3 regions of the Paenarthrobacter nicotinovorans genome follow, and region 3 is predicted to be linked to each of the others. Evidence: riboswitches for the same ligand, from Rfam matches in the RefSeq annotation. Region 3 holds a riboswitch; each other region holds the start of a gene.
The links. A riboswitch is a leader RNA that binds a small molecule or an ion and turns the genes downstream of it on or off. The one in region 3 is predicted to bind S-adenosylmethionine.

Region 1: linked by a shared signal. The riboswitch ahead of metX (homoserine O-acetyltransferase MetX) and the one ahead of JMY29_RS04955 (hypothetical protein) in region 3 are both predicted to bind S-adenosylmethionine.
Region 2: linked by a shared signal. The riboswitch ahead of JMY29_RS17640 (DUF1737 domain-containing protein) and the one ahead of JMY29_RS04955 (hypothetical protein) in region 3 are both predicted to bind S-adenosylmethionine.

What each region holds. Positions count from the first base shown of each region.
Region 1 is NZ_CP089293.1:1,482,873-1,493,369, reverse strand. It holds gene JMY29_RS06945 (DMT family transporter) at 1-486, opposite strand, end outside; gene JMY29_RS06940 (RNA-binding S4 domain-containing protein) at 519-746, shown strand; gene JMY29_RS06935 (alpha/beta hydrolase) at 758-1,408, opposite strand; gene JMY29_RS06930 (SGNH/GDSL hydrolase family protein) at 1,479-2,321, shown strand; gene JMY29_RS06925 (winged helix DNA-binding domain-containing protein) at 2,349-3,503, shown strand; gene JMY29_RS06920 (hypothetical protein) at 3,549-3,998, shown strand; gene metX (homoserine O-acetyltransferase MetX) at 4,042-5,163, opposite strand; SAM riboswitch class IV at 5,178-5,295, opposite strand; gene JMY29_RS06910 (bifunctional o-acetylhomoserine/o-acetylserine sulfhydrylase) at 5,480-6,796, opposite strand; gene JMY29_RS06905 (VOC family protein) at 7,012-7,650, shown strand; gene JMY29_RS06900 (CPBP family intramembrane glutamic endopeptidase) at 7,792-8,562, opposite strand; gene JMY29_RS06895 (histidine phosphatase family protein) at 8,649-9,305, shown strand; gene JMY29_RS06890 (DeoR/GlpR family DNA-binding transcription regulator) at 9,315-10,106, opposite strand; gene JMY29_RS06885 (class II fructose-bisphosphate aldolase) at 10,130-10,497, opposite strand, start outside.
Region 2 is NZ_CP089293.1:3,796,548-3,807,044, reverse strand. It holds gene JMY29_RS17680 (penicillin acylase family protein) at 1-94, opposite strand, end outside; gene JMY29_RS17675 (siderophore-interacting protein) at 197-922, shown strand; gene JMY29_RS17670 (UDP-N-acetylglucosamine 1-carboxyvinyltransferase) at 1,073-2,596, shown strand; gene JMY29_RS17665 (endonuclease domain-containing protein) at 2,702-3,526, opposite strand; gene JMY29_RS17660 (glutamate--cysteine ligase 2) at 3,745-4,929, shown strand; gene JMY29_RS17655 (hypothetical protein) at 4,926-5,543, opposite strand; gene JMY29_RS17650 (O-succinylhomoserine sulfhydrylase) at 5,554-6,762, opposite strand; gene JMY29_RS17645 (rhodanese-like domain-containing protein) at 6,763-7,173, opposite strand; gene JMY29_RS17640 (DUF1737 domain-containing protein) at 7,170-7,433, opposite strand; SAM riboswitch class IV at 7,447-7,558, opposite strand; gene JMY29_RS17635 (NtaA/DmoA family FMN-dependent monooxygenase) at 7,714-9,042, shown strand; gene JMY29_RS17630 (aromatic amino acid ammonia-lyase) at 9,042-10,497, shown strand, end outside.
Region 3 is NZ_CP089293.1:1,024,557-1,035,053, reverse strand. It holds gene JMY29_RS04965 (helix-turn-helix domain-containing protein) at 1-280, opposite strand, end outside; gene JMY29_RS04960 (sodium:solute symporter) at 561-2,096, shown strand; SAM riboswitch class IV at 2,207-2,326, shown strand; gene JMY29_RS04955 (hypothetical protein) at 2,343-2,642, shown strand; gene JMY29_RS04950 (hypothetical protein) at 2,639-2,830, opposite strand; gene JMY29_RS04945 (VIT1/CCC1 transporter family protein) at 3,069-4,232, shown strand; gene JMY29_RS04940 (matrixin family metalloprotease) at 4,319-5,212, shown strand; gene JMY29_RS04935 (zinc metalloprotease) at 5,333-6,265, shown strand; gene JMY29_RS04930 (LOG family protein) at 6,279-7,412, opposite strand; gene JMY29_RS04925 (chitobiase/beta-hexosaminidase C-terminal domain-containing protein) at 7,629-10,497, shown strand, end outside.

The DNA of each region.
Region 1 (10,497 bases), 460 kb from region 3:
CGAGACAGCCCAGGCGACGGCGGCGACGGTCAGGACGCTGCCGAGGACCCGCACCCCTGTGATGGCGCGGCGCCCTCCCGGCCCGATGCCCATGCGGTCAACGAGCAAACCGCTCAGCGTCTGCCCTGTCACGGCTGCCACGGTGAACAGCGCGACTCCGAGCAGTGCCACCGTGAAAGACTGCGCGAAGACGAACAATGCACCGATCGCACCGGCCATGACGTAGAAGCGGGGAAAGCTGCGGTTCCGCACGGCGGGGATGATTCGTTGGAGACCGGCTCTTCCTTTGGGCGTCGCCAAGGATATCGCGCTGATCAGCAGCAGGCCTGTGGTGAAGCTCACCACAGCTGCGGCGATGCCGTCGTCGAGTTTGGCGCCGAGCGCCCCGTTGATCCTTCCCTGCAACGGAATGACCAGGCCCGTTGCTACTGCAATGGGCAGGCCAACGGCCAACGGAAGGGCTGAACGGGGAGAAGGCTGCGGCACCGTCTCAACACTACTTCAGGCATCATTGCTGTATGAGCAACCCCGAAATTGAAGAGATCCCCATCCGTGACGACATGATCCGCCTTGGCCAACTGCTCAAGCTCGCCAGCTTGGTGGAGGACGGCGTAGAGGCCACGGAGCTCATCAAGAACGGCCTGGTGAAGGTCAACGGCGAGATCGATGAACGGCGCGGCCGCCAACTCCACGCCGGTGACACCGTGACCGTCAACGGTCAGACAGTGCGGATCACCACCGCCTGAAACAACGCCCCTTAGGGGGCGAGGACCTTGTGGGTGAGGAACTCCCCTACGTGCCCGATTTCCTGCTGGTTGATGCCGTGCCACATGCCCGTGTAGAGGACCTTGGTAAGGTCCACATGCTTGCGGACCCAGCCCATGGTGTATTCGATCTTGTCCGGCGTAATGACAGGATCCTGCTGGTCACGGCCCCAGAACATCGGCACCGATCCGTCCAGCTCGTCGTCCTTGAACGCGGCGTCGCCACCGGCGTCGATCACGAAGCCTGAAAGCCCGACGACGGCCGCGAAGTCCGCGGGACGGTACCGGAGCATGGTGGTCGCCATGGCCATGCCCATGGAGAAGCCAAGAAGCGTAACCGAGGAATGGTTGACCTTTACCGTGTCCAGCCATTCCAGGGCGTATTCGGCGGCAAGCTTCACGGCGTCCAGGGAGTAGTCGATGGACGCAGTGAGCGGGAACCACGTAAAACCCGGGCCCATGGGCATCGGTGCACGCAGCGATGCCACGACGAACCCCTCGGGGAGGAGCCCGGCCAGGCTGAAGAGATCGTCCTCGTTGGATCCGTAGCCGTGCAGCAGGACCAGGAGGGGCTTGCCGGCGCGTTCGGCTTCCTCGTGGGACCAGAGGACAACAGGTGCTGGAAAAGCGGGGGCTTCAGTCATGCCTCCATTCTTGCAGTTACCCGTAAGTAACAACCTACGGTGGCGTAGGTCGGCCCTCTGGGGGCAGGATATGAGCGTGAGTGAGAACAATCATTTAGTGAAACCGGGCGAACCCGCCCAAAAGCACCCGTGGAGCCGTTACGTGGCGTTGGGTGATTCGTTCACGGAAGGCATCGGCGATCCCGAACCTGCCAATCCCGGCGGTTACCGCGGCTGGGCGGACCGTGTCGCCGAAGAGCTGGGACGCGGACACGAGGACTTCGCCTACGCCAACCTCGCCATCCGGGGCCGGTTGCTGCAGCAGATCGTCGACGAGCAAGTCGGCCCCTGCCTGGAACTGCAACCGGACCTCGTCTCCATTTCCGCCGGAGGAAACGACCTCATCCGCCCCGGCGGTGATCCCGACCTTCTGGCCGAGAAACTCGACGCCGCCGTCGGCGAATTGGGCTCGGGTGGGGCCACGGTGGTCCTCTTCAACGGTCCGGATACTGCGTCCTCGGTCCTTGGCCGCATCCGGGGCAAAGTTGCCATCTACAACGAGAACCTGCGAACGGTCGCAGCCCGCCATGACGCCATCATTGCCGACATGTGGTCCTTGCGGCAGCTCGCTGACACCCAGATGTGGGATGCCGACCGCCTGCATTTCTCCCCCCTGGGCCACCACACCATCGCCATGATGGTCCTGGAGGCATTGAACGTCCAGCACACCCTGGAGCCGCTGGTACCCAAGGCCCTTCCTCCCCGGACATGGCGGGAAGCCCGCTCATCGGACCTGGTCTGGGCACGGGAATACTTCGTACCTTGGGTTATCCGGAGGCTCCGTCACCAATCGTCCGGCGACGGCATCACGCCAAAGCGTCCGACGCCGGGACCGGTCTTTGGTGCCGCCGGTACCGTGATGCCGCGGAGCTAGCCGGGAGCGATGGGCCGGTGAACCAGCATGGCGAGTGATGACTCTCCCCGTACAGCGGGGGTCCGGCAGTTGCGTCTCCGACGGCAACAGTTACGTCCTCCCCTGGGTGCAGCTCCAGGGGATGTGGTGCGCAATCTCCTGGCCGTCCAGTCGCAGGAATTCGCCTATGCCCGTTGGACCGTGGCGCAGCGGACGCCCTCGAGCACTGCAGCTGCAGTAGAACAGGCCGTTGCCGACGGAACCATCCTGCGGACGCACATCCTGCGCCCCACATGGCATTTTGTGCACAGGGATGACTTGGGCTGGTTGATGGCGTTGTCCGCTGACCGGCTGCATCAAGGCAACAAGGGCATGTACAAGCGGACCGGGGTGGACGGGGAAACTGCCGCCCACAGTGGGAGGATTCTTGCAGCAGCCGTGGCGGATGGTGCCCACAAGACCCGCGAGGAGTTGGCTGATGTTCTGGGCCAGGCCGGCTTTCCCGGCAAGGGGCTGGGTTTCATCTACCACCTCATGCACGCCGAAATCAGCGGCATTCTGGTGAGCGGCGCTCCGGTTCGTTCGGCTGGAGGAGCCCTGAAGCAGACCTACGCTTTGTTCTCCGAACGCGTCACCGCTCCTTTTTCCGGGCCGCTCAGCGGAGCGGACCGGGAACACGCCCTGGGGCAGATGGCCCTGCGGTATTTCAGCAGTCGCGGACCGGCTACCGTGAAGGACTGTTCGGCGTGGTCCGGGCTGACCATGAAAGACGTCACGTTGGGACTCAACGTCGCCGCGGAATTATCACCGGGAACGTTGGCCCGGGTCTCCTTCGATGACCTGGACTTTTACGGCGCCTCGGCTGACGTAGAAGCCCTGGAGGCTCCTGCCGGTCCAGCGGCCGGTTCCGTGCTCCCCCGCGTCGACCTCATCCAATGCTTCGACGAATACGTGATGGGGTACTCGCAATCCCGCCACTACCTGGGCGGCACCGCACCGTACTTGCCTGAGGACAACGGCCCCATGCATGTAGTCCTCGTGGACGGCAGGCTGGCCGGATGGTGGCGGCACAGCTTCGCAGGGGGCATGTGCGGGCTCGAAGTCCGGATGGACAAGCCGACAACCAAGGAAGAGCAGATGGCCCTGGAAGCCGAAGCGGAACGCTACGGGATTTTCCTGGGCATGGAGGCCAAGCTGCTGTGATGGGCACAGGGCTAAGCTGGGGTTAAGACCTAGGAGGCCTGCACTGTGAACAATCTGATCTTCTGGATCATCGTCTGCTCGTGGCTGATTCCCATGGGAATCCGCATGTACAACCGGTCCAAGGCCCGCCGCCTGCAGAACGGGAATTTTCGTGGTCAGGATTATCCGCAACAGGGTTTCCCACCACAAAATTACCCGCCGCAGGACTACCCGCAACAGAATTACCCGGGCTACCCGCCAGGGCCGGCAGTCATCCGCCCTGCAGACGAGGCTCCGCAGGTCGCGCCGCCGTCGAACGCCTCCTACCCAAGCGGTTCCTACCCAAGCGATTCCTACCGGGCCGGACAGCCCGCTCCCGCGCCGTTTCCCACTGCCGGTTCCGAGCCCCAGGGCTACCGCGCCCGCAAGCTGGCTGAACTGGATGCGAAGTTCACCAATGGCCAGATCGCCATGGAGGACTACATGAAACAACGCGGGGAGATCATGAACGGCTAGGCACGTCCACAAACAGGCAACTCTACGAACAGGCTCCTCACGGTCAGGCGAAGAACGCCCCGCGAAGCTGCTCCGACAATTGGCCGATTTCCGTGAGGAAGCCATCGTGGCCGATCGGCGCCTGGATGGTGTGGACCGGAACATTCCCCGGCAGTGCTGCCGCCAGTTCCTTGGACTGGGCCGGGAAGTACAGCCTGTCCGTGTCCACAGCAGCAACAAAGAACTCGGCGGTGGCACGCGAAAGTGCTTCCTGCAGTGTGCCCCGTCCCCGCCTGATGTCGTGGGACATCAACGCTTCGGTGATGGCGATATAGCTGTTGGCATCGAACCGCCGCACAAGCTTTGTCCCCTGGTGGTCCAGGTAGCTTTCCACCTGGTAGCGACCACGCTCCCCCAGGACTGCTGCGGAGAGCGGCGTTTCCTGATGTTGGGCTTCCCTGCCGAAGCGGAGATCCAGTTCCAGGGCGGAACGGTACGTGATGTGCGCAATCCGGCGGGCCAGGGCAAGTCCGTGTTCCGGAGCCGGACCGCCGTAGTAGTCCCCATTGTTGAAGTGCGGGTCCTGCCGGATGGCCAGGGTTTGGGCCTGCGCAAAGGCAATCTGCTCGGCGGTGCTGTAGGCTCCCACCGAAATGACGGCGCAGCGGTTGACCCTCTCCGGGAACGTGACAGCCCATTCGAGGGCCCTGGCCCCACCCATCGAGCCGCCCAGGACCGCGTGCCAGGATTCAATCCCCAAGAGGTCCGCCAAACGGGCCTCAGCAACCGTGCTGTCGCGAAGAGTGACCAGGGGGAACCGGGAACCCCACGGCTTGCCGTCCGGCGCATCGGAGGACGGGCCGGTGCTGCCATAGCAGCCGCCCACGATATTGATGGAGACAACGAAGAACCTGTTGGTGTCGATGGTGGCGCCCGGACCCACCAACTGCTCCCACCACCCTTCCTCGTCCGTGGCTCCGCGGGCAACGTGGGTGCTGCCCGTCAGCGCATGCTGGATGAGCACGGCATTGGACGCGTCGGCGTTGAGTCGTCCCCAGGTTTCGTACGCCAACACGACGTTGGGGAGGTGACCGCCGGCTTCGAGCGCCAGCGGCCCTATGCCCGCGTACTTGACGGTTCCGTCTTCTTCTCCGGATTTGGGAAGTGCTGTAGCAGTGATGGTCATTCCTTTGACACCTAACTTCGCGCTTGCCCGTCGCCTTGCGTGCGAACAGGCCAGGTCTTCACCCGGGGCACCCCACCGCGGAAGGAGGGTTGCCGGCCAGCAAGCCGGGGCTATCTGCTGGCACTCATGACCTAATACGTAGAGTCTAGGAAAGACACCACCGTTATGGCGAAGAATGTGACACCAGTGTGACGTTCAAGGGCAGCTTCATTCACGAAAGAGCACTCCGGGGTGCCGTCCGGCGAATAATCGTCGATGTGGACGGCACCCCGGGTCCGTCAGCCGGGTGCGTCAGCTGCAGGCGTGGACTGCCCGTTCAGGCGCCCTTGGCCGCGCGGAAGCCGGCTTCGAGGTCGGCAATGATGTCATCGATGTGCTCAATGCCCACGGACAAGCGGACTAGGCCCGGGTTGACGCCGGCGGCTACCTGCTGCTCGACCGTCAGCTGGCTGTGCGTGGTCGACGCCGGGTGGATGACCAGGGAGCGGACGTCACCGATGTTGGCGACGTGGGAGTGCAGCTCCAAACCGTCCACGAAGCGCTTGCCGGCCTCTACGCCACCCTTGATGTTGAAGGCCACGATGGCTCCCGTGCCCTGGGGTCCGTACTTGCGGCCCCGCTCGTACCAGGGGCTGGACGGCAGGCCCGCATAGGCGACCGATTCGACGTCGTCATGCGCTTCCAGCCACTCGGCCACCTTGGTGGCGTTGGCGACGTGGCGCTCCACCCGCAGGCTCAAGGTTTCCAGGCCCTGGGCAATGAGGAACGCGTTGAACGGCGACACGGCCGAGCCGAGGTCGCGAAGGAGCTGGACACGGGCCTTCAGGATGTAGGAAAGGTTGGCTCCGAGCGCTCCGTCCTTGCCCAGGTCGCGGGCGTAAACCAAGCCGTTGTAACTGGGGTCCGGGGTGTTGAAGCCGGGGAACCGCTCCGGGTCCTTGCCGAAGTCGAAGTTGCCCGAGTCCACGATCACGCCTGCGATCGCCGAACCGTGTCCGCCGAGGTACTTGGTTGCGGAGTGGACCACAATGTCCGCGCCCCACTCGATGGGCCGGATGAGGAACGGCGTGGAGAGGGTGTTGTCGACGATGAGAGGCACGCCTGCCTCGTGCGCGACACCGGCGACGCCTTCGATATCCAGCACGTCCTGGCGTGGGTTCGAGACGACTTCACCAAAGAACAGCTTGGTGTTCGACTGGACGGCCGCACGCCACTGCTCGAGGTTGTCCGGGTCCTCGACGAAAGTCACGGAGATGCCGAACTTCTTCAGCGTGTGGGCCAGCAGGTTGTACGTGCCGCCGTAGAGGCTGGGGCTCGCGACGACGTGGTCGCCGGCCTCGGCGATGTTCAGGATGGCAAAGGTCTCGGCTGCCTGGCCCGAACTGAGCAGCAGTGCACCCAGACCGCCTTCGAGGCTCGCGACGCGCTGTTCCACGGCGTCCTGCGTGGGGTTGCCTATCCGGGTGTAGATCGGAGCCAGTTCGGCCAGGGCAAAGCGGTTGGCCGCGCTTTCAGCACTCGGGAAAACGAACGACGTTGTCTGGTAGATCGGCAGGGAACGCGCGCCCGTGGCGGCATCCGGCTCTTGGCCTGCGTGGATCTGGCGGGTTTCGAAAGACCATCCTTGGGACATGGAATTCTCCTGTTCGTGGCGCGTGTGGTCGGCGGAATAGCTGCGGGAAGGAAGCTGCGGCCAGTCTAGGAAGTGTCCGGGTCCTTGGACAGCTTTGTGACGCCAGCAGAATATATGGGCTCTTTTGCGACCTTCCATGACGCCCGTCGCGAGATCCCACCTTAGTTAGGGTTGGCTTAGCTGAGACACCGATCACAAAGTGCCAAGATGAAGCCATGCGCATGGATCACGTCTCTTACGCCTGTGAACGAGATGGCCTCTTGGCCACTACCGAACGAATTTCCGCGGCTCTGGGAGTGGACGCAGTCCGGGGCGGAGTGCACCCGCGCTTCGGCACCCGGAACATGATCATTCCCCTTGCGGATAACAAGTACCTGGAAGTCGTGGAGGTCCTGGACCACCCTGCTTCCGACAAAGCACCCTTCGGCCAAGCTGTCCGTGCACGCTCAGCCGCCGGCGGCGGTTGGATGGGCTGGTGCGTGGCAGTTGACGACCTCGCCCCGTTTGAGGAACGCCTCGGTCGCGCAGCAGTCCCGGGCAACCGCAAGTTCCCTGACGGCCGCGAACTGGTGTGGCAGCAGATCGGCATCCTCGGCTTGATCGCCGATCCCCAGGTGCCGTACCTGCTCAAGTGGGAGGGCGACCCCTCACTTCACCCGTCCAAGGTGTACGAGAGCGATGTGAAGATGTCCAGCCTCACGATCGCGGGCTCCGCCGAACGCGTGACCGAATGGCTGGGCGAGCCAGTGGAGAAGCCTCTCGAGGACGTCGCGGTCCAGTGGATAGCACCACGCGGCACGCCGGGCATCATGGCCGTCACTTTCGAAACCGCCTCCGGAGCCGTCACCATCTGACCGTTCCCCTGATCCGGGCTGGTCCCGGCCCTGGACACCGCTGTCCAAACAATGCTTCGGCCGCCATCAGCGGGTGCCAATGACGTCACCCACCGATGGCGGCCGGATACTTTTAACGGCTGCAACGGCTTTCACGGCTGCTCAGCCCAGGCCCACCGCTTTGCCGAACAGGCTGAATCCAACGAACGCCACAATGTCCAGCAGGGCATGGGCAATCACCAAGGGCATCACCCTCTTGGTCTTGGTGTAGATCCACCCAAAGACCAGGCCCATCACCACATTGCCGATGAACGGGCCAAAGCCCTGGTAGAGGTGGTAACTCCCGCGAAGGAGGGCGCTGACGACGATGCCCGCCGGAACGCTCCAGCCGAACTTGCCGAAGCGGTCCAGGAGATACCCCACCACAATCACTTCTTCCACAATGGCGTGTCGCACGGCGGAGAGAATCAGCACGGGAACCGTCCACCAGTAGGCATCCAGGCCGCTGGGCACAATGGCAGTGGTGATTCCCAGCGCCCGGCCGGCCGCGTAGAGGCCAAGGGACGGTATGCCGATAAGCGCCGCGAGGCCCAGGCCCTGAAGCAGATCCTTGCCGGGGCGGACCAAGTTGAAGCCGAGCCGGGCGAACGCCGAACCTTCACCGTCCCTGGTGGCCTGGACGTGCGTGGACAGGAAGTAGAACACCAGCGCCACGGGCACCAGGGCGAACAGGATATCCAGAAGCTGGTACGTGAGATCGAAATATTCGCGGGTGCTCTGGGACCTGTTCAGCGTGGACGTTGCATCAGCCAGCGGCGCCCGCGTCATCTTGTCGAGCAGTTGCACCACGGAGTAGACAGCCGACTGGCCCAGGGACAAGCCCAGGACAATGAGCACTTCGGCGCGCAGCCGGCGACGGGAAGCAAGGAACATGTACCTATCTTGCCCGCAGTTCCTGCCTCTTTGCCGGGAACCGCCGCCCTATGCTTGGTGGGATGGGTGCCCCAGAGAGAATATTCATGATCCGGCACGGACAGTCCGCCGCGAACGCCGACACGTCCATCTACAACCGCGTGCCGGATTATCGGATTCCGCTGACGGACCAGGGCGTCGAGGAGGCGCGGTTGGCCGGCGAGGACCTGCGGCGCAAACTCGACGGGCAGCAGGTCTGCGTCTATGTTTCCCCCTATTTGCGCGCCTACCAGACGCTGGAAGCCCTCAACCTGGGGTCCCTGATTGAGCGTGTCATCGAGGAGCCGCGGCTCCGTGAGCAGGACTGGGCCAATTTCCAGATCGCCGGGGACATTGAGGACCAGAAGGAACTCAGGAACCTCTACGGCCACTTCTTCTACCGCTTCCGCGAAGGCGAATCAGGCTCGGACGTCTACGACCGGGTGTCGTCCTTCATGGAGACGCTTTACCGGCACTGGCAGAAGCCCACGTACGCACCGAACACCCTGTTGGTGACGCACGGGCTGACGATGCGGCTGTTCTGCATGCGCTGGTTCCACTGGACGGTGGAGTACTTTGAGTCGCTCAACAATCCGGGCAACGCTGAGCTGCGCACGCTGGTCAAGAACGACGACGACCAGTACAGCCTGGATCTGCCGTTCAGCCAGTGGGTGCCCAGGGATGTGGACGATTCGGTGCTCCACGCCCCGCGGATGCGGTTCTAGGGGTCCCCGTCAGCCTGCCGGTGCGACGATGACTTCCGTGCCGTTGGCTTCGAACGCCGCTTTGTCGTCGGGGCTGATCCCGGAATCGGTGATGAGGTGCCTGAAGTCGTAGCCGGCCATGGCGGCAAAAGAGCGTCGGCGCACCTTTGAGGAATCGGCTACCACGTAGGATTCCGTGGCTCGGCGTGCCATCACGGTGTTCACCATGGCTTCGCCCTCGTCAGTGATGGTGGGGCCGAGGTCCGGGTCCACGCCGTTGACGCCAATGAAGGCGATGTCCAAGGCGACCTTTTGCATGATCACGTCCGTGTACGGTCCCACCAGCTCATAGGACCGCGGGTTCAGGATGCCGCCGGTGACCATGATCTTGATGTTGGGGCGCACCGCCAGTTGGGAGGCGATGTTGATTGCATTGGTCACCACGGTAAGCGTGGGCCTGTTCGACGGTGCGTTGAGGTCTTCGCGGGTGGACAGGACCTGGGCCAGGGCGGTGTTGGTGGTTCCGCCGCTCAGCCCTATGACCGCTCCGGGACGGATCAGCGCGGAGGCCGCGAGCGCAATTTCCTGCTTGGCCTCGGCGTGGTCGTCACGGTTGTATCGTCCGGGAAGGTCGTATGCCACCGATCCCGTCGTGGCGCCTCCCCTGGTGCGGCTCAGCAGCCGCTGCTTGGCGAGGCTGTCCAGATCCCTGCGGGCCGTGGCAGGTGACACGCCTAGACGCGTCACGATGTCCTCGACTTCCACGTGGCCGGATTCGGCCAGGAGATCGAGGATGGCGGTCAGCCGATCGGTGCGGGTCATGACAAGCCTTTCGCGGTTTCCGGCTATTTCGCTTTGGCGAACAGCGTCAGCATACGTGCCGACTCCAGCACCAGGGCCTCCCGGCCGGCCTTGATGTACTTCCGGGAATCCACCACTGCGGGGTTGGCAGCGAGGTACTCACGGACGGCGCGGGTGAAGAACCCGTTCAAATGTGTGGATACGTTGATCTTAGTCATACCAGCGCCGATAGCGGATACGAGCATCTCATCTGTGACACCGGATGAGCCATGAAGAACCAGTGGTTTTCCAACGGCGGACTTCAGGCGGGCGATCAGGTGCAGGTCCAGCGCTGCGCTGCGCTCCGTCATGGCGTGGGACGAACCGACGGCCACAGCGAGTGCGTCCACTTCCGTGGCCTCAACGAAATCCC
Region 2 (10,497 bases), 1.5 Mb from region 3:
CGGAGTCAGCCCACAGGTGCGGGATTCCCCAGGTGTCGCGGTAGGTTCCGGTGCCGCCTGCCGGGGCGGATTGTTGCGTCAGGGCAGGCGTCATGATGTCAGGCCGCTTTCGAGCTTAGGTTAGGCTTACTTAAGTTCAAGATAAATGGCTTTGGCCCCGGGCACAAATCGTGGGCCATTCGTGAAGGAGTGCTGCTTGAAGCGCAATTGGGAAGGTGTCGTCCTGAAAGTCATGGGCGCCAAGGATTTCACCCTGCAGGTCACCGCCCGGGAAGAAATCACCCCCGACTTCCTTCGCGTGCACGTGCGCGACGGCGGGCTCCTCAAGGCCAGCGGCCTGCACCCGACTGTGTGGATCCGCCTCTGGTTCAACGACTCCGGCAAGGCCCACCAGCGTGCCTACACCCTGGTCAACGCGGATCCGGAGGCTGGCACGTTCAGCATGGACTTCGCCATGCACCGCGGGGTGGCAGCTGATTGGGCCCGCACCGTTCAGGCCGGCGACACCATCGACGCCACAGTCCAAGGCAGCTCCTTCGCGTTCCCGCAGCCCGCGCCGCGCCGCATCTGGGTGGTCGGCGATCCTGCCTCACTTCCGGCCATCAACTCGCTCCTGGACGCGCGGGGACCGCACGGCTCACCGGTCACCGCCTGGCTCGAATACCAGCACGACGCCGACACCACGCTCGCCGTCCGGACGTCCGGCGGCGACGTCGTCACCTGGATTCCGCGCAAACGCGACGGCGCCTCACTGGTTGAGGAAGTCTGCACGGGGCTGGCACCACAGGCCGTGTCAGCGACGGATGACTTCTTCTGGGTCGCATGCGAGGCATCCAGCACCCGTGCCATCGTGAAGCACCTGAAGAAGGAACTCGGGGTGGATAAGCATCGGATTGACGCTTTGGGGTACTGGCGGGCATAGGGAACTGAACCCACCGCCGCAGTGAGCGGCCCCGATGAGGCGAGTGCCGCCGTCGGGCTATATATCGCACAATACGGGTAGGGTGTGACGCTTACCGCCTAAACGGTGTTTTGCTAGCTACTTCTAACTCACTTGTGATATTTCTTGGTTATGACGCAACCGACCGCAGAACACGTAGGCCTCCTGCTCCGCAACGCCCGCGGCGAAAAGGGCTGGACGCAGGGGCAGCTGGCTACTGAGCTGGGAACCAGCCAGAGCGCTATCGCCCGGATGGAACAGGGCAAGCAGAACCTGAGCCTCCGAATGATCGAACGCCTCGAAGCGATCTTCGGCCGGTCCATCGTCAAGGTGGGCAAACCCCAAATGACCCACCTGCGGGTGGAAGGCGGCCGTACGCTCTCCGGAGAGGTGGACGTCAACAGCAGCAAGAACGCCGGTGTGGCCCTGCTGTGCGCGAGCCTGATCAACCGCGGCACCACCACGCTGCGCCGCCTGGCACGTATCGAAGAGGTCAACAGGATCGTCGAAGTGCTGACGTCCATCGGCGTGGAATGCACCTGGCTTAACGGAAGCGATCTGCGCATCCGCAGGCCCGAGGTCCTTGACCTCGAATCAATGGATGTGGACGCCGCCCGCCGGACCCGCAGCGTGATCATGCTGCTGGGACCGCTCCTTGACGAGACCAGTGAATACCTTCTTCCCTACGCCGGCGGATGCGATCTCGGAACCCGCACCGTTGAGCCCCACATGCAGGCGCTGCGCCAGTTCGGCCTCGAGGTTGAGGCGAAGTCCGGTTTCTACTCCGTCACGGCCCCCGCCGCCGACGGACACCACCGTTCGTTCGTACTGACCGAACGCGGCGACACCGTCACGGAGAACGCCATCATGGCAGCCGCGCACCGCGAAGGCACCACGGTCATCCGCAACGCCAGCCCCAACTACATGGTCCAGGACCTCTGCTTCTATCTGCAGGGCCTTGGCGTGGATATCCAGGGTGTGGGCACCACCACGTTGAAGATCACCGGGCGGCCGGCCATCGACGTGGACATTGAATACTTCCCGTCCGAAGATCCCATCGAAGCCATGAGCCTGATCACTGCCGGAATCGTGACCAACTCGGAAGTCACCATCCGCCGGGTTCCCATCGAGTTCATGGAGATCGAGCTGGCCACACTGGAGCAGATGGGCCAGAAGCTCGAGATCTCCGGCGAATACATGGCCCGCAACGGCCGCACGCGCCTGGTGGACGTGACAACCAAGCCCTCGGAGCTGCATGCGCCGCAGGACAAGATCCACCCCATGCCGTTCCCGGGCCTGAACATCGACAACCTGCCCTTCTTCGCCGTGATTGCCGGCAACGCCGAAGGACAGACCATGATCCATGACTGGGTCTACGAAAACCGGGCCATCTACTTGACAGAACTCAACAAGCTCGGCGCCCAGGTTCAGCTCCTGGACCCGCACCGGATCTATGTCAACGGACCAACCAAGTGGCGGGCAGCAGAAGTCGGCTGCCCTCCGGCCCTGCGCCCCGCTGCCTGCCTTCTCCTGGCGATGCTTGCGGCCAGGGGTACCTCCGAGCTGCGCAACATCTACGTGATTGAGCGAGGTTACGAGGACCTGGCCGAGCGGCTGAACACCATCGGCGCGAAGGTGGAGTACTTCCAGGACTGATGCTGACGTATTTTTGCTGGATCATCGGCGCTCGCAGAAACGGGAAAGCCTGGAATTACGGGCCTTCCGGATGCTGCTTCGGGCGATGATCCAGCAAATACTCTGTCACCGCCTACCCCGCGGCCTTCCGAGCCCAAGGCACGCCCGGATCTGGCCCAAGACCAGCTCCGGCGAGTTCCAGATTTGCTCGGGGGCGAAGCTCAGGACGCGGTAACCCATTGCCTGCGCCGCGTTCAACCTGCCCATGTCCTTTCTCCAGGCTTCCCGTGAACTGTGGAACTGATAGCCATTGACCTCCACAATCAGCCAGCCGTCAATCAGGGTGTCCACCCGGCCCACTTCTGGGATTTGGACCTGCCGTTCAAAGGAGAGTCCCGCCGCCTCAAAAAGCAGGCGGGCACTGATCTCCGGGACGGATTCAGACAAACCGTCGGCCTTGCGCAGTCGTTTCCTCGCATTCCCGAAGTAGTTGGCCCGCAGTTCGCCCTCCAGGACGTCACGGGGAACTCCCCGGTTTTTCATAGCGGACTGGGCCACGGCAATGGCGTCGACGTCCGGCAGGCACGTGAGAGCGTGAATGACAGCGTCTTCCAGCGAGGCAACTGGAACGTAGGACTCCGAGCCCAGCCTGAGACCTCCGTGCCGGATAAACACCCGGCCTCTGTTGTGCTTGGTTGCCAGATGCAGTCTTCCCGGTTTGTCTTTAAGCCAGAGGCCATAGCGGGCAGCTGCGCTTGCGCATGTCAGAAGTCCGTTGTTTACGAGGGCAGAGACAAACTCCGTATCTGCGGAGGGCAGAGCCCATATGCCATGCCGCGGTTGATAGGCCCCCTCGAGCTTCCTTAGATCCGCCGGGGTGTGCCCGTGGGCCTTAAGCAGCCCTACCTTGGCTACTCCACCTACTGACGACAAGAATTCGAATGCGTTCATGCCTTCAGTCAGCCACGGACTGGTCCCTCCCCAGTCCGGAAACTTCGCCTATGTGGACAAATCTGCTGGATCATCGGCCCCGGCCAGCTTGCTTGGCCGGCTAATCCGCGGGTCCTCTCCGTTTCCAAGGGCGATGATCCAGCAGAATCTCGTTGCCGCAGGCCAAACTGCCAGTCCCACCCTGTGTTCTGGAGGCCACCCGTGACGCAGAATGGAGCATGCGGACTTTCGGGGTCGAGGAAGAACTGCTCATCGTTGATCCGGTGACGGGCATGCCCTTGGCTCTCGCGGACGCGCTTCTGGCCGGCTACGAGGAACCTGCCACGGAGACCGGACTGAGCCAGGAGCTCAAGCTGGAGCAAATCGAAACCCAAACGCGGCCGTGTCACAGCTATGCCGAACTCCTGCAGCAGATTCGCCGGGGCCGCGCCATGGCCGATGAAGCTGCCCGGCGGCACGGTGCAAGGGTTGCAGCGATTGCCACTTCACCATTGGCCTCGAACACGCACACCACCCCGGATCCCCGGTACGCCGCGATGCTGGACCACTTCGGCATCATCGCCACCGAGCAGTTGACGTGCGGGTTCCACGTGCACACTTCAGTGGAGTCCCCGGAGGAAGGCGTGGTGGTGCTGGACCACATCCGGGACAAACTCGCGGTACTCACCGCGCTCTCGGCCAATTCGCCCTACTGGCGCGGGCTTCCGACCGGGTTCGACAGCTACCGCACGCAGGCATGGAACCGGTGGCCCACGTCCGGGCCGTCATCGCTTTTTGGCTCGCTCACGGCTTATCGACGCGTGGTGCAGCGCTTGCTTGATACCGGTGTAGTCCTGGATGAGGGGATGATCTACTTCGATGCCCGGATCGCCAGGAACCAGCCCACCGTAGAGGTCCGGGTCGCCGACGTCTGCCTCCGCGCGGAGGACGCGGCGCTGATCGCGGTGCTGGTGCGGGCTTTGGTGGAGACGGCCTCCTTGGAAATGCTCGACGGCGTTGATCCCACCCCGGTGCCGACCGCCCTGCTGCGGATGGCGGGTTGGCGGGCCAGTAATTCCGGGTTGCGGGGAGACCTCCTGGACTTCGGCGATTTCCGGCCCCAGCCTGCCGCTGATGTCGTGTGGGCGTTGGTTGACTATCTCAGCCCGGTACTGGATGACCAAGGTGAATTGGCGCTGGTCAAGGCGGGCATTGCCGAAATTCTGGGACGCGGCAACGGAGCGCTCGAACAACGGGACGCAGCGGCACGGTACAGCGCCAGGCATCGTGACGGCGGGAATCCGCCCGGCTCCGAAGCCCTTGCCGCCGTGGTCTCGCACGCTGCGAAGGTGACTGTTCGTGGCACCGCGACGGTCGCGTTCAAGGACCCGGTCCCGCTGCTGACCAGAGTGCGGCGGCCTTAGCCCTCGATGTCTCCGATGTTCTCGCTATCCCCGATGTCCCCGGGTTCCGGCCACGCCATCAGGTACGCTCCGACGGCTCCTTCGGTGAGGTAGAAAACCAGGGGCGGGATGTCCTTGGTGGTCGCCAGGACGGTCCCGGAAACCACGGCCATCCCTGCTGCCGTCATCCCCGCCCATCGTTTGGCGGGGGACTTCAGCAGGCTGCCGCCCATGGCAGCCAAGCCCAGCACATGCAGCCATGAGTAGGCGAGGAACGGTGCATTGGATCCCCGAAAATAAGCGAAACGCTCAAGGTCCGAGGCCCGCCGCGACAAGCTGTAGACGAAGAATGGTGCGCCCGCGAGCAGCGCTGTTGCTGCCGCGGACGCCCACGCTTTGGAGGTCCCTGCCGGTTGTGCTTTCGAGAACGCCATGAAGCCCACCGGGACTGCGACGGTTCCTGCAGCGGCCGCGTGGTGGCCGAACACCCATCCGCGCTCGCTGGCAAGCAGCAAACGCAGGCGCTCCGCGGGGTCGTGCATGAGGTACACGCGGGATCCCGGTGAAATCCCGGCCAACCACACCACCGATCCCGCAACGATGACAGCCCCCGCCCGGCGGTATGGATGCCTCATGCCAGCAAGGTTAGACCTGTTTGAGGGCCTTCTCCAGATCCAGGATGAGATCGTCCACGTCCTCCAGCCCCACCGACAAGCGCACCACGCCATCGGACAGCCCGATCGCCGCCCGGCCCTCCGGACCCATGGCCCGGTGGGTGGTGGTGGCAGGGTGGGTGATCAGCGACTTGGAGTCACCAAGGTTGTTGGAGATGTCGATGACACGCAATCCATCAAGCAGCGCGAACGCGGCTTCTTTCGCGGAGCGGCCAGTGGACGGCGAGAGCTCGAACGTGAGCACTGTGCCGCCGGCTTTCATCTGCTTCGCGGCGAGCTCGTACTGCGGGTGCGACTTCAGCAAGGGGTACTTGACCCAGCTGATGGCGGGTTGCTGCTCCAACCATTCCGCGATCTTCAGGGCCGATGCCGAGCTGTGGTTGACTCGGAGCCCGATGGTTTCCAGGCCCTTGGTCAACACCCAGGCGTTGAAAGCCGAAAGCGATGGCCCCGTGTGGCGCATGAGCTGCTTCACCGGTCCATCGATGAACTCCTTGGTGCCCAGGATCGCGCCACCGAGGACGCGTCCCTGGCCGTCGATGTGCTTGGTGCCTGAGTACACAATCACGTCGGCGCCCAGCTCGCCACAGCGCTGCAGCAGGGGAGTGGCAAAGACGTTGTCGACGACGACAGTCGCCCCAGCGGCATGCGCCAGTTCGCTGACAGCCTGGATGTCCACGATTTCCTGCATCGGGTTGGACGGCGATTCGAAGAAGACGGCGGTGGTCGGCTCGGAGAGAGCCTCACGCCACTGGTCAAGGTCCGGTCCGTCCACAAACACGGTCTCCACGCCCCAGCGCGGAAGGATCTCGTTGAGGATCACGAAGCAGGAGCCGAAGAGGGAACGGGCAGCAACCACGCGGTCACCGGCAGCCAGCAGGGCACCCAGTGCGGTGAACACGGCGGACATGCCGGACGCCGTCGCGAAGCAAGCCTCGGTACCTTCGAGGAGGCGCAGCCGCTCCTGGAAGGTGGCCACGGACGGGTTGCCGTAGCGGGAGTAGACGAAGCGTTCGTCCTCGCCGGTGAAGGCGCGTTCTGCCGCGGCGGCGGATTCGTAAACGAAGCCGGAGTTCAGGAAGACGGGTTCGGCCGTTTCCTGGAAGTTGGTACGGTCAAGTCCACCGCGAACGGCCTGGGTGTCGGGGCTCCAGCCGGCGGCGTCAGGATTGAAAGTCACTTACTCGGTCCCCAGATTCGTTGGCAGGCCACGGTTCTTCCAACCATTGACGGTGCGTTCGCCGTAACGGTCGGGTTCGCCCTCAAAGCCTTCAAGGACGTTGTAGGCGGTGAAGCCTGCCTGCGTGGCGGCGATGGCGGCGGCGATGGAGCGCTGGCCGGAGCGGCAGATGAAGACGAGCTCCACGCCGTCGTCCTCGGGCGCTTGTTGTTGCAGGTCCTCGATGAAGCGGGAGTTCGGGATGCCGCCGGCGAGGTTCCACTGGATGAACAGGGGATCGTTCTCGGTGGCTTTCGTGTCGGGGATTCCGATGTGGGCCCATTCGCCCTCGGTGCGGACGTCCACCAGGATGGCGCCCTGTTCAAGCTTGGCCCACGCGTCCTGCGGGGTCAGGTCACCTGCGTAGCTCATGCGTGGCCCTCGAATGCTTCTTCGTCGTCGGTATCCAGTTCATCAACGGCGTTGGCGACTGCGGCATCGGCGCTGGCAATAGCGGCGGGCAGGACGACGGCCTGCGCGACGATCACGTCGGTTCCGTTGAACGTGGCGGCGGGGCTGCCGTGCAGTACGTACCCATCCGCCAGGGCGTTGGTGATCCGCTCACAAAAGTCGCGGGTATCCGGGCCTGTTATCAGGCGGTAAGAGAGTTTTTCTTCAGTGGGTTCAGGCATTGCTGGTGCTCCTCAGTCACGCTTGCAGTTCGAGTTGTCGATACGCCGAGTAGTCACCTGAGGCACCCCGCCGGAGAGAGGGTTGCCGACCAGCAAGTCAGGGCTTTGCGCTGGTTCTCATTACTCAAGAAAAACGTAGCATTCACGACGACGGCCCGCACGGCGGCCGTCGTCATGTTGCGTAACCGGGCGGTACTGGAGTACGGGTCCAATTAAGACGTCCCGGGAGCATAATTGACGCAGTACGACCCCCTGTAACTTCGTATGAAATCAGGTCGCGGTGAACGGACAGAGCAGTTCTACACTCAAGCCCATGCTGCATTTTGGTTGGTTTGTGGGGCACGGTTTCGGGGTGCAGGGCTGGGGCACTCCGGGCTACAGCCTGGGTTACGACTGGAAGAAGCCCGCCCTGTACCAGGAGGCCGTGCGCGCGTTCGAGCTGTCCGGGCTGGACCTGTTCATCATCGAGGATTCCCTGACCGTCCCGGACACCTATGGCGGTACTGCCGAGGTTTCGCTGGCCCATGCTTCCTTTGCGCCGAAACACGATCCTTTGGCGTTGGTCCCGTACTTGCTTTCCGCCACGGAGCACCTGGGGATCGTTCCCACGGTCAGCGCTTCCTTCTACCCGCCCTTCACCGCGGCCCGGCTCCTCGCTACCCTGCAGCACTTCTCCGAGGGGCAGCTCGGATGGAATGTGGTCACCTCGGGCAGCGATCTCGCCGCGCAGAACTACGGCTTGGACCAGCAGATCGAACACGACCTCCGGTACGAAAAAGCGGAGGAATTCGTCGACGTCGTCAGGCGGCTTTGGCGAAGCTGGGAGGCCGACGCTGTACTTGAGGACGTTTCAGCTGGGGTGTTTGCGGACCATACCAAAGTGCATCCGATCAACCACGACGGGGACTTCTTCAAGGTCCGTGGGCCGCTGAACACGGCACCGTTGCCCGAGGAACCCGTGCTTGTCCAAGCGGGCGCCTCTCCGCGGGGCAAAGCGTTTGCCGGCGGTCACGCGGATGTGGCAATTGCGCTCGCCCGCGGCGTTGACGGCATGAAGGCCTACCGGGATTCGATCCGGGCCGAGGCGGCGAAAGCCGGCCGGAATCCCGACGACGTGAAGGTGCTTTTCGTACTGAAGCCCACCGTGGTGGGTTCCACAGCCGAGGCCGAGGAGCTACGGGCGCAGCGCCGGGAATTGACGCAGCGTGACATCGACAGCCAGCTCAACTCCATCTCCTACCTATCCGTGATCGACTTCAAAAAGTTCGACCTCGATGCCCCGCTTCCGGAGTTGAGCACCAACAGCAACCAGGGCACCTTGGAGCACTTCGCCAAGGCTGCCCCTCCCGGGTCCACTCTGCGTGAAATCCTGCAGGCACGCAGCGGTGGTGCCGGGGATTCGATCATCGGCACGGTGGGAGAAATTGCGGATTATCTGGAGGAGACCGGCGCGGCGGTAGGGGGCGACGGCTTCCTGTTCTCCGGCTTCGTTGATCCGGTGACCGTGCACGGTGTGCTGGACAAGCTGACCCCGGAACTCCGCCGCCGCGGCCTGTTGAGGAAGAGTTACGGCAACGGCGGATTCCGCCAAAACCTGCTGGATTTCTAATGGGCATTTTCACCATCGGGACGGGCCCCATCTCCGCGTTGGCTGTGGCGGAAGCGGCTGCGGATCCGACGTTTCACGTGGAACTCAACCAAGAAGCGTTGAATTTGATCGGACGGGGAAGGGAGATCGTGGAGGAGGCGGCCGCCTCCGGTCAACGGGTCTACGGCCTGAATACCCTTCTAGGGTCAGGCCGGGACACTGCTGTGGAGGAGAAGTCCCTCCTCGCCTACCAGGTGCAGGTCATCAGGTATCACAACAGCGGCGTAGGCCCGTATCTGGATCGTGCCGCAGCGCGCGCAGTGATCCTGGCCCGGCTTGTCGGGTTCAGCCGGGGCGGCTCCGGGGTTCGTGCCGGGACCGCCGGGTTCTATGCCGAACTGCTCAACCGCGGCGTCTACCCCGCCATCCCGCGCGAAGGGTCCGTGGGTTCCTCCGACCTGACCCAGCTGGCCGCCGTCGCTGCCGTAGCCCTGGGCGAGGGGGAAGCGTTCGACGCCTCCGGCATGCTGGTGCCCGGCGCCAAAGCCCTCGCGGACGCCGGCCTGCAAGCCCTGCAACCTGCTGCCGGAGAGGCCTTGGCCCTGGTGAGCGCCAATGCCTACTCCGTGGGCGCGGGAGCCCTCGCCTTGGTGCGCCTGCAGCACCTGGCCCGGCTCGCCGACGTCGCGCTTTCATTGTCGCTGGAGGCGATCGCAAGGTACGACGGCGGCGGAAACCTCAGTCCCTTTTCGCCGGCCATCCAAGCGGCCAAGGCGGTTGACGGCCAGCGGGACTCGGCCGCCGCTGTTCGACGGCTTCTCAGCGGTGGCTGGCTGGAGGATGTCCGCAGGGAAGCGTCGGTACAGGACGCGTTGTCCTTCCGGGCTGCACCGCAGACCCACGGGGCGTTCCGGTTCTTGGTGGCGCAGTTGCGTTCGGGCCTGGAAGTGGAGCTGAACGGCCGGGGAGACAACCCGTTGGTCGATGTGGAGTCGGGAACGATGGTGTCCGGCGGGAACTTCCAACCCATGCAGCTGGCGTTGTCCTTCGAAAGCCTGCGGTTGGGATTGGCGCACGTGGGGATTTCCAGCGAGCGGCGGATCGCCAAGCTGTATCCACCGCAGCGGGCCATCCGGGCGAGGCACCTGGCAGCGGCGTCCTCCGCGCCCGGTGCGGCGTCTGCCTTGATTCAGGAGGAGCTGCCCGGGCTGCTCTGGTATTCCGCGGCCGGACTGTTGGCCGAACTCAAATTCCTGGCAGCGCCGGCAACCCTCGGCGCGCCCACGCTCTCAGCCGACATCGAGGACCACTCGACGCTTGCTCCGCTGGCCTTGCAACAGCTGGAGAAGTCGATTGATGCCGCGGAGAAGCTCCTGGCCATCGAGTCCCTCACGGCTTCCTACCTCCTGCTGGAAGCCGAAGCTGCACAGCCGCTCGGCAACGGGACCGGGCTGGTGGCGGGCCGGCTTGCTGATG
Region 3 (10,497 bases):
CGCCCAGCGAGATCCTGGGGCCGTCGTCGCGACGCGTCAGATGGGTCTCCGGCGCGGCGAACAAGTCGCCGACGGAGACGGACAGAACCTGGCAGAGGGTCACCAAGGAAGCCACCGACGGCGACGTCAGGTCGCGCTCCACGCGGCTCAGGAAGCCTTTGGTCAACCCGGTGGCGTCCGCAACCTGCTCGATGGTGAGGCGCTGCGCTTGCCGGGCTGCGCGGATTCTGGAACCGATGGCAACGGGAACATTGCTCGGTTCAACGGGTAGAGCCTTCATTCACGAACCTTTCAGGCCTGTCATGTGGCCCTGTCATTGGAGCAATAGTAGCCGGGAGGCACGCCAACAGGGCCACTGCGGGCGTAACCAAGTCCAAAGGATCTTGACTGTTACTCCGATCACAACATATCCTCATAGGCAACAAGTGTTGTCTGTGAGGCACACAACACATCCCCAAGCTCCAAACCCAAATCTCCAATCATCCGCACAGAGACTTCGACGCATCGCAGGAGTATCGTCGAAAACCCCAACCTCCGTGCATCAGCTCCAAGGACCGTTCATGGAATCTTCGGCTATTAATATCGCAATCGTGGTGGTGTACCTGCTCGCCATGCTGGCCTTCGGCTGGTGGGGCAAGTCCCGCACAAAGAACAACAGCGACTTCCTGGTGGCCGGCCGCCGCCTGGGACCCTTCCTCTACACAGGCACCATGGCCGCCGTGGTCCTCGGTGGCGCATCCACCGTGGGCGGCGTGGGCCTCGGCTACAAGTTCGGCATCTCCGGCATGTGGCTCGTGGTGGCCATCGGCTCCGGCGTGCTGCTCCTTAGCCTCCTGTTCGCCGGCACCATCCAGCGGTTGAAGATCTACACGGTCTCCCAAATGCTGAGCCTGCGATACGGCAGCAAAGCCACCCAGACATCCGGAATCGTGATGTTGGCCTACACCCTCATGCTCTGCGCCACGTCCACCGGCGCCTACGCCACCATCTTCGTGGTGCTCTTCGACTGGGAACGCTGGTTGGCAATCGCCGTCGGCGGCGCCATCGTGCTGGTCTACTCAACCATCGGCGGCATGTGGTCCATCACCTTGGCAGACCAGGTGCAGTTCCTCATCAAGACCGTAGGCATTTTCTTCCTGATGCTGCCGTTCGTCCTGAACGCAGCCGGCGGAATGGACGGCATCCGTGAGCGCCTTGACGCCAGCTTCTTCCAGATCGACGGCATCGGCGTCCAGACCATCATCACTTACTTCGTGGTCTACACCCTCGGCCTCCTGATCGGCCAGGACATCTGGCAGCGCGTTTTCACCGCCAAGACCGCCACCGTTGCACGCTGGGGCGGAGCTACCGCCGGTGTTTACTGCATCCTCTACGGCATCGCCGGCGCACTGATCGGCCTGGCTGCCCGCGTCGCCCTCCCGGACATCGATGTCGCCAACCTCGGCAAGGACGTTGTCTACGCAGAGGTGGCAACCCACATCCTGCCCGTCGGCATCGGCGGACTGGTGATGGCCGCGGCTGTGGCTGCGATGATGTCCACCGCTTCGGGCGCCCTGATCGCCGCCGCTACGGTGGCCCGCGCAGACGTTGTCCCGTTCGTGGCCAGCTGGTTCGGCAAGACGATCAACACCGACGACACGGAAAACCCCGAGCACGACGTCAAGGCTAACCGCTACTGGGTCCTGGGCCTGGGCATCGTTGCCGTCCTGATTTCCATGGCAGCTCAGGACGTCGTTGTTGCCCTGACCATCGCCTACGACATCCTGGTAGGCGGACTCCTGGTCGCCATTCTCGGCGGCTTGGTCTGGAAGCGCGGAACGGGCATCGCGGCTGCATGGTCCATGGCAGTCGGCTCAGTTCTGACACTGGCCCTGCTCATCATGTACGCGGTTGGTGTCATCCCGAGCGAAGACGGCGTCTACGCCAACGAGCCCATCTACTGGGGCCTCGGTGCTTCCCTGGTGGTTTACGTCGTGGTCTCCCTGCTGACTCCGCCCACGGACGCAGCCGTCCGCGAGGCCTGGGACAAGCGCGTAGCCGGCGCCATCTCCGAGGAACTGCCGCCGGAAGTCCACCCGGTGGGCAGCAGCAAGTAACCAGGCAATACCCGACGGCGGTGCCGCCCCCTTCACGGGGGCAGCACCGCCGTCGTTTTGTTCCCGGCAAAAGGGCCTTCATAACCGCAGGTGCGGTACTGTTGTCCCAGCTTCAAGAGATGTGGCGCCAAGCTCCGACTGGCCATGCACCAACCCCATGTTCACGGGTGGTTCGGATGAGGAAGCGGCCCGTCCCGGACCTGAGACAACCGAGCGGGCAAGAGCACTCTCCACAGGAGCAGCACCTTGCCGTATCAGAGCGATACCAGCCACGCCCACAGCACCACCGGCCAAACCGAAGCCCGGACCGTCACGGTGATCCCCGCCGTCGACCTTTACCTGGGCACGGTCACCATAGTGGCCAGGAACGAAACCCTGTTCTTCCGGCATCCCCATCCGCAGCAGATCGCCAAAGCGCTGGCCCAGGCCGTCCGGCCCTCAACGTGGTGCGAGGCGTCCCGGACCCTGACGGTTACTGTGGCCGCGACAGGAAAACGGGATGGCCAGCCGCGCCTGTTCGCCCTCGGCAGCCGGGACGAGGACTAGATTTCCTCTTCCTCCCCACGGAATTCCTCGGTCTCATCGATCGGCACCACCCGTTCATCGTCCTCGGGGGCGTCCACTTCCTCAACCCAGGGCTCGTCCACTTCCTGGTCTTCGGCGTAGTCGTAGGCCGGGTCCGACTCGATGGTGGTGCGTTCCGGGTACTTGGCGTGTGATTCGGTGGTGTCCATGGTGCAACCTCCGTCCCGTGGGCCTGTAAGAGCCCGCTAACCGAGTGCGGGGAGGCTCCCCGCCCCTGTCCTTCCATCTGAGCACCGGCCAAAGCGAGGGTCAAGCAGAGCCGGAAATTACGGTACACCGAACATTCCAGCTAAGGAATACCAGCCAAAAAACCCTGCAAATAAGCGGTAGTGTGGGGCGTGCAATGGGGCCGCAACTACCCCACCCAGCACAGGAGATAAAGTGCAGATGCACCAGGAATCCCACAGTTCGTCGAGCCCCGCTCCGGACCCCGCCATCGAACCCGCAGCCCTCCACCACACCGCAGACCCGGCAGCACCCACTGCGTCGGACATCAGGCGTTGGCGGCAGTACCTTGCCGATGAACGCGCCGAGGCTGCGGTCTACCGCGAACTCGCCCAGCGCCGCGACGGCGAGGAACGGCAGATCCTGCTGGCTCTGGCCGAAGCCGAAGGGCGGCATGAAGCGCACTGGCTCAAACTCCTGGGTGAGCACGCAGGCATGCCCAAGGCAGCTTCCGCCCGCAGCCAGTTCCTGGGGTTCCTGGCCCGCAACTTCGGTTCGGTCTTCGTCCTGGCCCTGGCGCAACGTGCAGAGGGCCGCTCCCCCTACGGAACCGAGCCGGCCGCCACCCCCGCGATGGTGGCCGATGAACAAATCCACGAGGAAGTAGTCCGGGGCCTGGCGACCCGTGGACGCAACCGGCTCTCGGGTACCTTCCGCGCAGCAGTTTTCGGCGCCAACGACGGTTTGGTGAGCAACCTGTCGCTGGTCATGGGCATGGCCGCGACGGGTGTACCGAGTTCCGTGGTCCTCATGAGCGGCGTTGCAGGGCTCCTGGCCGGCGCACTGTCCATGGGTGCCGGCGAATACGTCTCCGTCCGCTCGCAACGCGAACTGCTCAACGCCACCCTCCCCACCCAGGCCACCCTCACCGCAGCCCCGTCGCTGGACATCGACCACAACGAGCTGGTCCTGGTTTACCTGGCACGCGGCATGACCCGCGAAGCCGCCGAGCACCGGGCAGCCGAGCGCATGGGATTGTTCAGCTGCGACTGCGATCCCAGCCTCTCCCTGCAGCCCGAGAAACCGGTGGCCGATGAGCATGAATCGGTGGGTTCGGCGTGGGGCGCGGCGCTGTCCAGTTTCTGCTTCTTCGCCTCGGGAGCCATCGTTCCGATCCTGCCCTTCCTTTTCGGGATGACGGGTATGGCCGCGCTCCTGGTGGCCGGAGTCCTGGTGGGCATCGCGCTGCTGGCGACAGGCGCCGTCGTGGGTTTGCTGTCCGGTACGTCGCCGCTCAGCCGCGGCCTGCGGCAACTGGCCATCGGGCTGGGAGCAGCTGCTGCCACCTACGGTCTCGGTTTGCTGTTCGGCGCGGCGATCGTCTGAGTTTGGACTGCTCCCCCGGCAGACCGTAATGTTGGTTCGTCCTCCGCGCTGCCCCGCGTGACCAAGGGCCTGAGGAATGGAGAACCGTGGACTGGGAGCGGGAAGCTACGCACGTGCCGAAGCACCGGCGATCGGGAACAACCCAGCGCGTTCTGCTCGGCCTGCTGATGGCATTCATCGCGGCGACGGTCGCTGTGCTGGTGTCCTGGTTCCTGAATGGCGACCCCCGCATCACGGCACTGTTCCCGGGCGTCAGCGTCCCGGGCGGCCCGCAAACCGGGAAGATACAGCCCACCTCGGCCCGCATTCCGGACGCGCCACCGCCGGGACTTGAGGAAGCTGACGCCCCGCTGGCCTCGCCGACGGCACCGGGCACCACCAATGATTCATACAAGTTCCTGGCCATGAACGACGACGGCACCCCGGTGGGCTATTCCCCTTGCCGGCCGCTGCACTACGTGGTGAACAACGCCTCCGCTCCCGAGGGAACCGACCCCCTCCTGGCGACGGCCATTGCCAATATCTCTGCAGCCTCGGGCATCCAGTTCGTCAACGACGGAACAACCGACGAACAACCCGCGGACCGGCGCGAGCCCTACCAACCCAACCGCTACGGCGACCGGTGGGCTCCCCTGCTGATCTCGTGGACCACACCAGAAGTGGCACCGGCCCTTGAAGGGAAGGTCATCGGCACGGGCGGCAGCACCATGTATTCGCTGGACAAGGGCCCCAAAAGCTACATCACCGGAAGCCTGGAGCTGGACACACCCCAGATCGCGGAACTTCTGGCCGATCCCGGCGGCGCGGACTACGTCCTTGCCGTCATGCAGCACGAGCTGGGACACGTGATGGGACTGGACCATGTGGACGATCCGATCCAGCTCATGTACCCGGAAATCGGGGCACCGGACGGTCTGGCCGCCGGTGACCTGAACGGCCTGCATCTCCTGGCATCAGCCCCCTGCCGCAAGGACATCTAGCAGCTTTCAGGCGTTGGGTACAAAGGCCATGGACTCACGGGGACACTGGACCTATGCTGGCGAATACGGCCGACGGCGGCGCCCCACCGCCCGTCCGCGGCCTCCACGTCAGGGGGTTCCATGGAACCTTATGGGTCGTCCAAGTGGCCGGACCCGGATCCTCCCCGGCCCCATTACCTTCCGCCTTCGGGTCCGCACGAGCCGCCTGAGCCCCGCCCGCCGATCAAGCACAGCAGCGTCGCCGCCATCCTGTTCCTGCTGGGCATCCTGGGGCTCGTGTGCGCCGGAGCCTATTTCGGCGGAGAGCTGCAGCAATTCCTCTACGGATCATCGGAAAGCCAGAGCCAGCCGCCACGTCCCGGGCTGGCACCCTTCGGACAACGGGACGATCCCCTGCCCGGACGTGAAGAAGCCGACGCGCCCCTCGGCACGCCGCCCCCGCTGGTCCAAGCCAGCAGCTCGTACAAGTTCCTGGCAGTCAAAGAAGACGGCACGCCCTTGGCGTACTCGCCCTGCAGGCCCATCCACTACGTGGTGAATTCGGACCTCGCACCGGCTTCCTGGCAGGTTCTTGTGGAGAAGGCCGTCCATGAAACCGGGAGAGCTACGGGGTTGAGATTCATTTACGACGGACCGAGTTCCGAGGTTCCCTCCCCCAACCGTTCCGGGTACCAGCCGGCCAGATACGGGGACCGTTGGGCGCCGGTGCTGATCGCCTGGAGCACCCCGGAGCAGGTTCCGCGCCTGAACGGGCAGACGGTGGGTCTGGGCGGAAGCTCCTCCATTGGCCTGAGCAACGGCTACAAGGCATACGTGACCGGGACAGTCTCACTGGATGCACCACAGTTTGCCGGGATCGTGGACACCCCGGACGGGGAGGACATCGGCGTGGCAGTCATCATGCACGAGCTCGGACACCTGGTGGGCCTGGACCACGTGGACGATCCCCGGCAACTCATGTTCGGGCAGGCATCGTGGGTACGGGAATATGCCGCAGGCGACCTGACGGGGCTCGCGGAACTGGGTTCAGGTCCTTGCAGCAAAGACTTCTGATCCGGGCTGTGTCTTAGCGGGCCAACACCGCGAGCGCATCCTCCACCGTGTCCACCAAAAAGATACGCTCCGCCATGGGCTTCCCGGCGGCCAGGCTCTGCAGCATAGGCCACGCCGGGAAGGTCCGTTCCCAGTGTTCGCGGCCCACCAGGACCATGGGGGTAATGGTTTCGGGCGCGCCGTAGTAGTTCTCACAGGCGTCCTGGAAAATTTCCTGCACCGTGCCTGCCGCTCCCGGCAGGAACACGATCCCGCCGTTGCAGACTTCCAACAGGATGGCTTCCCTGATGGCGTTGGCGAAGTACTTGGCGATGTGGGTGGCGAACAGATTGGGCGGCTCGTGCCCGTAGAACCAGGTAGGGATGCCGAGGGTCGGGGTGCCTTGCGGGTAATGTTCGACGACGGCCGCCGCCTGACGCGCCCAAGCCGTCACCGAGGGCCTGAACCCCGGGACATCGGCGAGTGTCGCAAGGGCCGCCTGCAGTTCGGCGTCGGGCCTTCCGCTGAAGTAGGCGCCCATATTGGCCGCTTCCATGGCACCGGGACCCCCGCCCGTGGCGACGGCGAAGCCGGCTTGGGCGAGCAGGCTGCCCAGCCGGGCGGCGTCGGCGAATTCCCTGGATCCTCGCTGGGCGGCATGGCCGCCCATGACTCCCACAATCCTGCTACCTGCGAAGGGGCCCTGATCCAATGCCTCGTCCAGGGCGTCGCCTATGGCGTGATCGTGCAGCGCTGCGGCGAGCGTGGCGTCGAGGCTCTGACGCTGGCCGGGCAGGATGCTCCACTGGTAGACCTGCGCGTCGAGGGTGGACTCGTACTCAGTAGCCGGGATGTCCCGGTAGAGCTCCGCCGGGGTGTAGAGAGTGCCGCGGTACGGGTCAAAGGGAACACCCAGCAGCTTCGGAAAGATCAGTGCGCCACGGCTTCGCAGACTTTCTTCCACGCCGGTGTCGAAGGTGCAGCCGAGGAAGATGGCACCTTGCGGATCCATCGCTTTGAGCTGGCGCGAGTAGCCGCGAAGGTCCAACGACTGCGCGTGCCAACCGTGCATTGACCGGGCTCCGGCACCGACCAGCCGATCGAAATGAACCACGCTTTCGACGTCGAGTGTTCGAGGACTTGGGTTTAGCGCTGCCGTGCGGTTCATGGTTTCAGCCTAGTAGCGGGCTTGCCCGCGCCACTGGGATTTCGCCCATACCGGTCTGGACCCTAGCCATGAATTTCCGCGAGGAGTACAGTATCGATCACTGCTCCACTTTCGATCCATGAAAAGTATTTGCAGTACCCAACTGAATTCAGGAAATGACGTCGCGGAGGCGTCGTAAGCTTGCCGGCTGGGGGGCCCAACATCTGCTCGAGGAGCATGGTTGTGGACCGTCCAAAATACGCTCGGCGTCATACTCATTTCACCCTGTTCAGCACCCGTTCCCTTTTCCGGAAAATCCTTGTTTTCCTGCTGGGTTCCTCTGTTGCCTTTTCTGCCCTGACCGTTGGTATGGCGGCGCCTGCCGCTGCTGCGGTCCCGCCGTGCCCGGGCACAGGCGGCGCCATGCAGATAGTGGCCCACACCGATGATGACCTGATTTTCATCAGTCCGGATTTCATGCGTGACATCCAGTCCAAGCGCTGCGTGCAGACCGTGTACGCAACGGCGGGTGAAGCCGGTGAAGGGGCTGCGTACTGGAACAGCCTGGAAGCGGGAATCAGGGCAAGCTACGCGAAAATGGCGGGTGTAGCCGATGCCTGGACCACCTCCGACGCGGGCGTTCCGGGCCGACCCCTCACCCTTCAGACCTTGAATGCGGCACCCAACGTTTCCGTCGTTTTCATGCGGCTTCCGGATGGCTTCCCGGATGGGAGGGGCAGCAGCCGCTACAACGGCCAGAGCATCCTGAAACTGTGGGACGGCCGGCTCAGCTCCATCCGTCCGGTTGATGGGGCCGCAGCGTTTACCAAGGCGCAATTCCAGACGACGTTGAACCAGCTGGTGGCCAATTACCAACCCACCACCTTCCGGACCCAGGATTGGACGGGAAATTACCAGGACCCCTACGACCACAGCGATCACTGGGCCACGGCAAAGTTTGCCCAGCTGGCCAGCAGGGCCTACACGGGACCCCATACGGCATCTGCATACGACGCCTATGTAATCGATGAATACGCCCAGAATGTGACGGGCGCGGACCTGACCAACAAAGTCAACACCTTTGTGCGCTTCGCCGATTTCGATAAATACCTCTGCGACACTCCCTGCCCGGCGCCGCCTTACAGCGACTGGCTCAAACGGCAGTACATCACGGCCATCGAGTGGACGGGCAATGCTGCCAAATCAGCAGGCACAACAGTGAGCGCTTCTTCGCAGAAGGCCTCGGGGCAGAGCCCCGAGAAGGCCCGCGACGGGTACGCATGGGGTACGCCCATGGACGCCAACCGCGAATGGGTCACCAACGGCGGCAAGGCAGGCAGCTGGATCCAGTACAACTTCTCCCCTGCCCGGACCATCAACGCCGTGACGCTTTTTGACCGGCCGATCCTCAGCGACCAGGTAACCGGCGGCAACCTGGCCTTCCCGGATGGCAGCACCGTGCCAGTGGGCGCCCTGCCTAACAACGGTTCGGGACTCACAGTGAATTTCCCGGCACGGACAGTCAGTTCGGTCCGCTTCAACATCACCTCCGTGAGCGGCTCCACCACGAACGTCGGCTTGTCCGAGTTCGAGGCCCACATCACGGCCGACGTCGTTGCACCCGAAGTGACGGCGACACCGCCCGGCGGCACCTATGACATCGGGCAAAAGGTCACCCTGTCCGCGAACGAACCTGCGACGATCTTCTACACGCTGGACGGGACGACCCCCACCACCGCGAGTGCCAAATATGCCACGCCGATCACCGTGAATGGTCCACTGACGCTGAAGTACTTCGCCGTGGACGCTGCGAACAATCCGTCGGCCGTCGTGACTCAGAGCTACTCCACCGGCCCGGACGTGACCAAGCCTGTGGTGACGGCCAACCCGCTGGGCGGCGCCTACGCCCCGGGCACCAGCATCACGCTTACGTCCAACGAGGCAAACTCCGTGATCAAGTACACCAAGGACAGCAGCGATCCCCTCACTGCAGGCTTGGTCTACTCCACGCCGATTGTCTTCGCGGGCCCGGATCCGATGACCCTGAAATTCTTCGCCATGGATCCTGCCGGAAACGTGTCCGATGTCGTCACGCAGACCTACAACGTTCCGCCTGACACGCGGGCGCCTGTGGTGACGGCAAACCCAATCAGCCGTGCGCTGGCCAGCGGGGCAACCATCACGCTTTCCGCCGATGAACCAGGCGCAAGCATCTACTACACCACAGACGGCAGCAGCCCCACGGCTACGGAGTCTGCCACCAACTTCAAGTATTCGGCTCCGCTTGTCATGGGGACATCACAGCTGACCCTGAAGTACGTCGGTGTGGACGCTGCAGGGAACACCTCACCCATTGGAACCCAGACGTACAGCGTTCCCGCAGCCGGGCCGCCGTCGTCCCATGACTTCAACGGCGACGGCAAGGCCGACGTCTTGTCCTCCGATACTGCCGGCAACCTGTACCTCTACCCGGGCAATGGCGGAGGCGGTCTGGGGCCGCGGCAAACGGCCTTGGCGGCACCTGCATGGTCCACGATCACCGACACCATAACCCCCGGCGACTTCAACCGGGACGGCAAACCGGACCTGCTGGCCCGTGCAGGTGACGTCCTGTGGTTCTACCCGGGCGACGGCGCCGGCAGCTTCGGCGCCAGGGTCCAGGTGAGCACCGGATGGAGCACCATGAGCCAGTTGTTCTCCCCGGGCGACTTCAGTGGCGACGGAATCCCTGACCTGATCGCCAGGCGGAGCACCGGCGATCTGCGCCTTTACGAAGGCAACGGCAGCGGCGGGCTCCGGACGCCAATCACGATTGGAACCGGCTGGAATGTTATGAATGCAATTCTGAGCACCGGGGACTTTAATGGAGATGGTACGGGAGACGTGCTGGCCAGGCGTTCGGATACTGGCGCCCTCTGGCTCTACCCCGGCGATGGAACCCGCGGATGGCTCGCATGGAAGCAAATCTCCACGGGTTGGGACAACCGAACATCGATCGCAGGCCCCCGGGACCTCGACGGCGATAACAAGAACGACGTCATCGGCCGCATCGGAGACACCCTGTGGCTCTACCCAGGCAGCGGCAACGGGACTCTCAGCAACGTCC